2 regions of the Aquitalea sp. FJL05 genome follow, and region 2 is predicted to be linked to the other one. Evidence: predicted binding sites of a transcription regulator. Region 2 holds the regulator's gene; the other holds the start of a gene.
The links. Region 2 encodes sigma-54, which starts transcription at its own class of promoters, with help from an activator protein. Its sites were predicted from a motif close to CTGGCACGCTTCATGCTT; they were not measured.

Region 1 (4,211 bases), 120 kb from region 2:
GGAGCATTTTGCCGGCGTGCGCATGATGTTCGACAAGATGGTCAAGGTGCTGGAAAAGGAAGGCTCCAAGTCCAAGGGCTATCTGGAACTGCAAGACGCCATCACCACCGAATTCATGCTGGTGCGCTTCTCCACCCGTCAGATCGAGTCGCTGTGCGAATCGCTGCGTCGCCGTGTCAATGAAATCCGCACCTTCGAGCGCGATATTCAGGACATCTGCGTCACCCGCGTGCGCATGGACCGTACCCACTTCATCAAGGTTTTCCCGGGCAACGAAATCAACACCGCCTGGGTGGAAACCGAAATCGATTCCGGCAAAGCCTGGAGCGAGGCACTGACCCGCTTCAAGTACGCCATCATCGAGAAGCAGACCAAGCTGTCCGAGCTGCAGGATCGCGCCATGTTGCCGATCAAGGAGCTCAAGGAAATCAACCGCCAGATGTCGGCGGGTGAATCCAAGGCGCGGCGTGCCAAGAAGGAAATGATCGAGGCCAACCTGCGTCTGGTGATTTCCATCGCCAAGAAGTACACCAACCGTGGCCTGCAGTTCCTCGACCTGATCCAGGAAGGCAATATTGGTTTGATGAAGGCGGTGGACAAGTTCGAATACCGTCGTGGTTACAAGTTCTCGACCTATGCTACCTGGTGGATTCGTCAGGCCATTACCCGCTCCATTGCGGACCAGGCCCGTACCATCCGTATCCCGGTACACATGATCGAAACCATCAACAAGATGAACCGCATCAGCCGTCAGATCCTGCAGGAAACCGGTCGCGAACCGGACCCGGCCGAACTGGCGGAAAAGATGGAAATGCCGGAAGAGAAAATCCGCAAGATCATGAAGATTTCCAAGGAGCCCATCTCCATGGAAACCCCGATCGGCGACGACGACGATTCCCATCTGGGCGACTTCATCGAAGACCAGAACAACCTGGCACCGTCTGATGCTGCGATGTACTCCAGCCTGAAAGACGCCACCAAGGAAGTACTGGACACCCTGACGCCGCGTGAAGCCAAGGTACTGCGCATGCGTTTCGGTATCGACATGAATACCGACCATACCCTGGAAGAAGTGGGCAAGCAGTTTGACGTGACGCGCGAGCGGATTCGTCAGATCGAAGCCAAGGCCCTGCGCAAGCTGCGTCACCCGACCCGTTCGGAACGTCTGCGCAGCTTCCTGGATAATGAGCCGGGCGGTCAGTAAGCTGGCCTTGTAGGCAGACATCATCCCCAAGCCGCTTGCATCAGGGCTTGGGGATTTTTATTTGTCTCTGCTATAATGCCCCCCTTCGGGCCTTTAGCTCAGTTGGTTAGAGCAGAGGACTCATAATCCTTTGGTCATCGGTTCAAGTCCGATAGGGCCCACCAAATTCAGACAACGGCTTGCTGCGATTTCGCGGCAAGCCGTTTTTTATTGGCTTTACTATCGCTTGGTCATTGCCGACCGCCGTGGCTGGCAAGGTGCGGGGTGGCCCGCTATGATGCTGCATTGCAGAAACTTTTTCTTTGCCAGCGGGTCTAGCTCGCTGCCACGCTAGCTCGTGTCTGCATTTCCCCCAGCTGTTCGGTCGGGTTTCCAAACGCACCTCGGCCCCTCTGTTCGGCTTTCCGAATGCATGTCATTGTATTTTTAATTTTATTGTTTAAAAACAATGACTTGCTTTGCTGTTTTGTGAATTTTTTCTGGCATGATTACTGCTGATACGAGCGGACTCAACACCGGTCTTAAAGCCGGGTTACTCTGGAGAAACGCTCGTGAAAACCAACAAGATTACCCTGTGGGTCTTGATCGCCCTGGTATTGGGCATCGCAGTCGGCTACGGCTGTCACACCTCGATTACCGATCCCAAGCAGCTGAAAGAGGTTGCCGGTTACTTCTCCATCCTGACCGACGTGTTCATGCGTCTGATCAAGATGATCATCGCCCCGCTGGTGATGTCCACGCTGGTGCATGGCATTGGCAGCAGTGATTCCCGTTCGATTGGCCGCGTTGGCCTGAAAGCCATGGGCTGGTTTATGGGTGCCTCGCTGGTTTCCCTGTTCCTGGGCCTGATCTTCGCCAATACCCTGCAGCCGGGTCTGGGTTACACCCTGCCGATGGCTGATGCTTCCGCTCCGGTAGTGAAGGCTACTGCGCTGAACCTGAAGGATTTCATCACCCACATGTTCCCCACCAGCTTCTTTGACGCCATGGCGAAAAACGAAGTGCTGCAAGTGGTGGTGTTCTCGGTGTTCTTCGGTGTGGCCATCGCTTCCTACAAGGGTCCGAAGCCTGACATCCTGATGAAAGGCTTGGAGCAGCTGGCCAGCATCATGCTGCGCGTGACCAATATCGTGATGATGTTTGCTCCGGTAGGTGTGTTTGGTGCGGTTGCCGCCACCATTACCGCTGATGGCCTGGGCGTGCTGTCGATGTACGCCAAGTTCATGGGTAGCTTCTATCTGGCGCTGACCTGCCTGTGGCTGCTGATGATTGCTGCGGCTTATGGCTTTGTCGGCAAGAAGATCTTCGCGCTGCTGAAAACCATTCGCATGCCGCTGATGCTGGGCTTTGCCACTGCCAGTAGCGAAGCTGCCTATCCGACCCTGCTGGAACAGCTGGAGCGTTTTGGCATCAAGGAGCGTATCTCTGGCTTCGTGCTGCCGCTGGGTTATTCGTTTAACCTGGATGGCTCCATCATGTACACCTCGTTTGCTGCGCTGTTCATCTCGCAGGTTGCCAACATCCACCTGACCCTGGGCCAGCAGATCACCATGCTGCTGATCCTGCTGATCACCAGCAAGGGTATCGCCGGTGTGCCGCGTGCCTCGCTGGTGGTGGTGGCTGCCGTACTGCCGATGTTCAATCTGCCGGAAACCGGCATTCTGCTGATCCTGGGTATCGACCACTTCCTGGACATGGGCCGCACGGCGACCAATGTACTGGGTAATGCGATTGCCACTACCGTGGTGGCTGCGTCCGAAGGCGATATCGATGCCGAGGCTGCGCATGTCAACCCGGCTTTGGCAGAAGACCAGGCCTGAGCGCCTTGAGAACCTGTCCCTAGTCTGCTGCGCTTCGGTGATACTGCGTTAAAAACGCCTGCGGAATGCTCATTTACTTCATGTAAATTCCGCTTCCTTAGTCGTTTTTGCCTTGTCTCACTCTAGCTCGCGAGACTTTGAACAAGTTCTAAGGCCCTGCCACCGTTTGACCCCATAAAAATCCAGTGACAGACCCCGGCCTGCCCAAGCCGCCGATACAGGCGGACAGGCAGGACGCGGGGCTGATCGCTGCAGCCAGTTGCTTCCCGGCAACGACATCCCCACTAGTCTTTCTACAAAGAGATAGAGACATGAAAAAATCGTTCAATCTGCTGTTGTCCAGCGCCGCCGTGATGGCTGCCCTGTGTGGTCAATCTGCCCATGCAGCCGAAGCGGCCAAGCCGCACGTGGTGATTCTGGCTACCGGCGGCACCATCGCTGGTACCGGTGCCAACAGCACCACCACCATCGGTTATACCGCTGCCAAGCTGGGCGTGGACAAGATGATTGCCGCCGTGCCCGAGCTGTCCAAGGTGGCTGATGTGCGTGGTGAGCAGGTGGCCCAGATCGCCAGCGAAAGCATGACCAACGAAGTGTGGCTGAAGCTGGCCAAGCGCGTGAACGAACTGCTGGCGCAGAAGGATGTGGATGGCGTGGTGATTACCCACGGTACCGATACCATCGAAGAAACCGCTTATTTCCTGGATCTGGTGGTGAAGAGCAAGAAGCCAGTGGTGGTGGTTGGTTCCATGCGTCCGTCTACCGCCATCAGTGCTGACGGCCCGATCAACCTGTACAACGCCGTGATTCTGGCAGGTAGCAAGGATGCTGCCGGCAAGGGGGTACTGGTTGCATTGAACGACCAGATCAATGCTGCACGCGAAGTGACCAAGACCAACACTTCCACCACCGATACCTTCAAGACGCCGGAACTGGGCTACCTCGGTTACATGCAGGACAACAAGCCGCATTTCTACCGCATGTCCACCCGCAAGAACACGGCCGATACCGAGTTTGACGTGAGCAAGCTGAACAGCCTGCCGCGCGTGGATATCGTTTACGGCTATGCCAATATGGACCGCGTGGCCATGGATGCCAACATCGCTGCCGGCGCCCAGGGCATCGTGCAGGCTGGTGTGGGTGATGGCAGTATCGCCGCACAGATGATGCCGGCCTTCCGTGATGCC
Region 2 (4,211 bases):
CACGGTGATGCTAGGCATTATTGGTATTCCATGCAGTGAGCAACTGGTAGAGCTCGGCGCGGTTGGTGGCAGTCAGCAATTGTTCGCGCAGCTGTTTGCTGGAGAAGAGCTGGGCCAGTTCCGACAGTACCTGCAGGTGCAGGTCGGTGGCTTGTTCCGGTACCAGCAGTACAAACAGGCTTTGCACCGGCTTGCCATCCGGCGCATCGAAGGGGATGGGGTTCTTCAGCCGAATGAAGATGCCGGCGGCTTCCTTCAGACCACGGGCACGGCCATGCGGAATGGCGACTCCCTGGCCCAGTCCGGTGGAGCCGAGCTTTTCCCGGGCAAACAGGCAGTCGAAAATTTCACTGCGCGCAATGCCGTGGGTGTTTTCGATAAGGAGGCCCACCTGCTCGAAGACGCGCTTCTTGCTGGCGACATCCAGGTCCGGGAGGATGTGATCCTGTGTCAGGATTTTGCCGATCAGGCTCATAGGAATGTGTGCACGCGGCTACAAAAACTGGCCAATTCTACGTTGCCTTCATCAAAATGAAAAAGGCTCCGTGCAAATAAAAACGGGAACCCGCTGGGTTCCCGCATCGTCGGTCAGGTGATTACAGGGTGGCTTCCGGTTGAACCTGCGGAGTCACGCGGTGTTCGCTCTGTTTTTCCTTGTGCTTGAGTACCTGTCGATCCAGCTTGTCCATCAGCGAGTCGATGGCAGCGTACATATCGGAGTCGGTGGCTTCTACGTGGATGTCCTTGCCGGAGAGGTGAACGTTGACTTCTGCCTTTTGCACCAGCTTGTCTACCGACAGTGTGACGGTAACGTCGATAACGTGATCGACATGGCGGGTGATACGTTCCAGCTTGCTTTCCAGAAATTCGCGGAGGGCCGGGGTTACTTCGAGGTGGAGACCGGTTACTTTGAGGTTCATACCCTAACTCCTTCTTGTGTTGACTGCCCGGTCGGGTCGGCCGGGCAAGCGGATATTCTTCAAGGCGTCCTACAATGCCTTGCGCAGGTTGACCGGTGGAATCTGCATAGCTTCACGATACTTCGCAACGGTACGTCTTGCAACCTGCATGCCCTGTTTACCCAATTCGTCGGCAATGGCGCTGTCAGAAAGTGGCTTGGCCGTATTTTCGCCGTCTATCATGCGGCGGATATGGGCCTTGATGGCAGTGGCCGAGCATTCGCCGCCACTGTCGGTTTCCAGGGAACTGCCGAAGAAATATTTCAGCTCGAACAAGCCGCGCGGGCAGAGCAGGTATTTCTGGGTAGTCACCCGGGAAACGGTTGATTCATGCAGTCCCAGCTCGTCTGCGATATCGCGCAGGATGAGCGGACGCATGGCCACTTCTCCGTGTTCAAAGAACGCTTGCTGCCTTTCCACTATAGCTTCCGACACTTTCAGGATAGTGTCAAATCGCTGCTGGATGTTCTTGACCAGCCATTTTGCTTCCTGCAGGCGGCCGGAAAGCTCGCCTGCACCGGCACGGTTTTCCGACAGCATCTGGGCATACAGCTGGTTGACCCGCAGCCGGGGTACGGCACCGTTGTTGAGTTCGGCCACCCAGCGGCCGCGGCGTTTGCGCACGGTGACATCGGGGATGACGTAGTGCACGTCCTCGCCACCGAAACCGGCTGCCGGATGGGGGGTCAGCCGGGCGATCAGTTGCTGGGCCTGGCGGATGGCGGCGTCGTCGACGCCGAGTAGGCGTTTGAGCCGGGTATAGTCGCGATTGCCCAGCAAACCGAGGTGTTCTGCCACGATCTTGCGCGCCAGGGCATGGCCGTTTTCCTGCGGTGGCAGACGGTCCAGCTGCAGGCAGAGCGATTCGGCCAGCGAGCGCGCGGCGATGCCGGCCGGATCGAACTGCTGCAACAGGCGCAGGCCGACCATCAGTTCGTCGGCTTCCAGCTCCAGTTCCAGCGGCAAATGACTGGCCAGTTCTTCCAGATCGACGCTGAGAAAGCCGTTGTCGTCCAGTTCTTCGATCAGCAATTGCACGATGGCCTGATCGCGGGTGGGGAGCGTCAGTTCGCCCAGCTGGGCCAGCAGATGTTCGCGCAGGCTGACCGGGCAGGGGACGTTGAGCATGGGGTCGAACTCGTCGTCGCCGTCGTTGCGGCGGCTGCCGCTGCCCCAGTCGGTGAGTTCGCCGCTGCTGTCGTCACGCGGGTTGCTGTCGCTGTCATTGCTGTCGGAGGCGGGCGTGCTCTCTTCTCCGGCCGCCGGCGTGTCGCTGGTACTGGTGCTGCCTTCTTGTGTCGGGGTGTCGTCGCCGCGTTCCAGCATGGGGTTGTCCAGCAGGAAGCGCTCGACTTCGGTTTGCAGGTCGAGGGTGGACAGCTGCAGCAGCTTGATCGACTGCTGCAGTTGCGGGGTAAGCGTGAGTTGCTGTGAAACCCTGAGCTGTAGTGACTGTTTCATGGCTTACAGGTGGAAGTGTTCGCCAAGGTAGACCTGGCGCACTTTCTCGTTGTTGACCAGTTCTTCCGGTTCGCCGGAGGCCAGTACCGAGCCGTCGCTGATGATGTAGGCGCGGTCACAGATGCGCAGGGTTTCCCGTACGTTGTGGTCGGTAATCAGTACGCCGATGCCACGTTGTTGCAGGAAGGTGATGATTTTCTGGATGTCGATCACGGCAATCGGGTCGACGCCGGCAAAAGGCTCGTCCAGCAGGATGAAGCGCGGGCGGGTGGCCAGTACGCGGGCGATTTCCACCCGGCGTCTTTCGCCGCCGGACAGCGACAGGGCATTGCTTTCGCGCAGGTGGGCGATATTGAGGTCGTCCAGCAGCAGGCTGAGTTCCTTTTCCAGCTTGTCACCTTTGTAGCCGGCGATTTCCAGTACGGCGGTGATGTTTTCCTCCACCGTCATCTTGCGGAAAATCGAGGCTTCCTGCGGCAGGTAACCAAGGCCAAGGCGGGCGCGCTGGTGGATGGGCAGGTGGGTGATGCTGCTGCCATCCAGGGTGATTTCACCTTCATCGGCGCCGATCAGGCCGACAATCATGTAAAAACTGGTGGTTTTGCCCGCGCCGTTGGGGCCGAGCAGGCCGACCACTTCGCCGCTCTGGATCTGCAGGGCGACATCCTTGACGACGGTACGTTTCTTGAAGCGCTTTTTCAGCCGCTCGACTTTCAGAATGCTGGGGCCGCTCATGGTGCGTTTCCGTCGGGTTTCTTGGCGGCAGGGGCGGTGGTGTCCCTGGGCTTGGGCTGGATGATGGCGGTGACGCGGCCGCCATTGCTGCTGGCGCCGCTGCTGACTTCATACAGCTCGGTTTCGGTGTTGTAGGTGATGACGTTGCCGATGACCAGATCGTTGCCGCGCTTGACGCGGGCATTGCCGGTGAGGACGGCGACATGGCTGACCGTGTTGTAGTCCAGTTGGTTGGCCTGGCCTTCAATCCATTCGTTTTTTCCATCCATTTTCTGGCGGAACAGTACCTGACGCCCGGTGGCCTGCATGGTCTGGTTGCCCTGCTTGTCCTGGGTGACGGTGGCGCGGTCGGCGTTCAGTTTCAACGTGCCTTGCACGATGATGACATTGCCCTGCCAGACGGTAACGCCCTTGAGCTGGTCGAGATTGCCGCGATCTGCACTGATTTCAATGGGTTTGTCGCGGTCGGCCTTTTCGGCGTGTGCACTGTGGCCCGCGCACAGGGAAAGCGCCAGCAAGGCCAGGCGGGCGTAAGTGCGGCATTTATTTTTCATAGGTGACCTTTGCATTGGACAGCAGCTGCAATTGGCCGGTCTGCTGTTCATAGATGAAGCCGACGGCACTGCCGCTCGACTTGCCGTGATAGAAGTGGGTCAGCGTGGCGGCCTGCGCGATGTGGCGCACGGTATCGATACGCATATTGCTGCTGACCACGCGGGTTTCCGGCTGCTCTGCACTGGCCGGCTGGATCAGCGTGACTTTCTTGTCAAACAGCGCCTGTCTGGTCTTGCTGTTATAGCGCCCGCTTTCGCCAATGGCGTGGTAGGCGAGTACACCGTTCTTGTAGCTTTGCAGGTCCGGCGTTTCGAAATAGGACTCGGTGCGGTCAGGGTACTGCCACATGCGGCTGGCAATCATTTTTTCCTGCAGCATGCCCTTGGGGTCGTAGCGGGTAGCGACGACAGCATCAACCACGACTTCCGGCTTGTTGGGGTCGAGTTCGCGCTTGCTGGGCTCCCAACGCGATACGGTATCCAGCCAGACCGTCAGCAGGCC

Region 1: a site for sigma-54 is predicted at 1,684-1,701, ahead of DBR44_RS06815 (dicarboxylate/amino acid:cation symporter). Genes of this name have one in related genera too.

The regions. Positions count from the first base shown of each region.
Region 1 is NZ_QAJS01000006.1:423,928-428,138, reverse strand. It holds gene rpoD (RNA polymerase sigma factor RpoD) at 1-1,204, shown strand, start outside; tRNA gene DBR44_RS06820 (tRNA-Ile) at 1,292-1,368, shown strand; gene DBR44_RS06815 (dicarboxylate/amino acid:cation symporter) at 1,756-3,024, shown strand; gene DBR44_RS06810 (type II asparaginase) at 3,336-4,211, shown strand, end outside.
Region 2 is NZ_QAJS01000006.1:303,028-307,238, reverse strand. It holds gene hprK (HPr(Ser) kinase/phosphatase) at 1-18, opposite strand, end outside; gene ptsN (PTS IIA-like nitrogen regulatory protein PtsN) at 11-475, opposite strand; gene hpf (ribosome hibernation-promoting factor, HPF/YfiA family) at 597-920, opposite strand; gene DBR44_RS06220 (RNA polymerase factor sigma-54) at 990-2,420, opposite strand; gene lptB (LPS export ABC transporter ATP-binding protein) at 2,424-3,155, opposite strand; gene lptA (lipopolysaccharide transport periplasmic protein LptA) at 3,152-3,709, opposite strand; gene lptC (LPS export ABC transporter periplasmic protein LptC) at 3,699-4,211, opposite strand, start outside.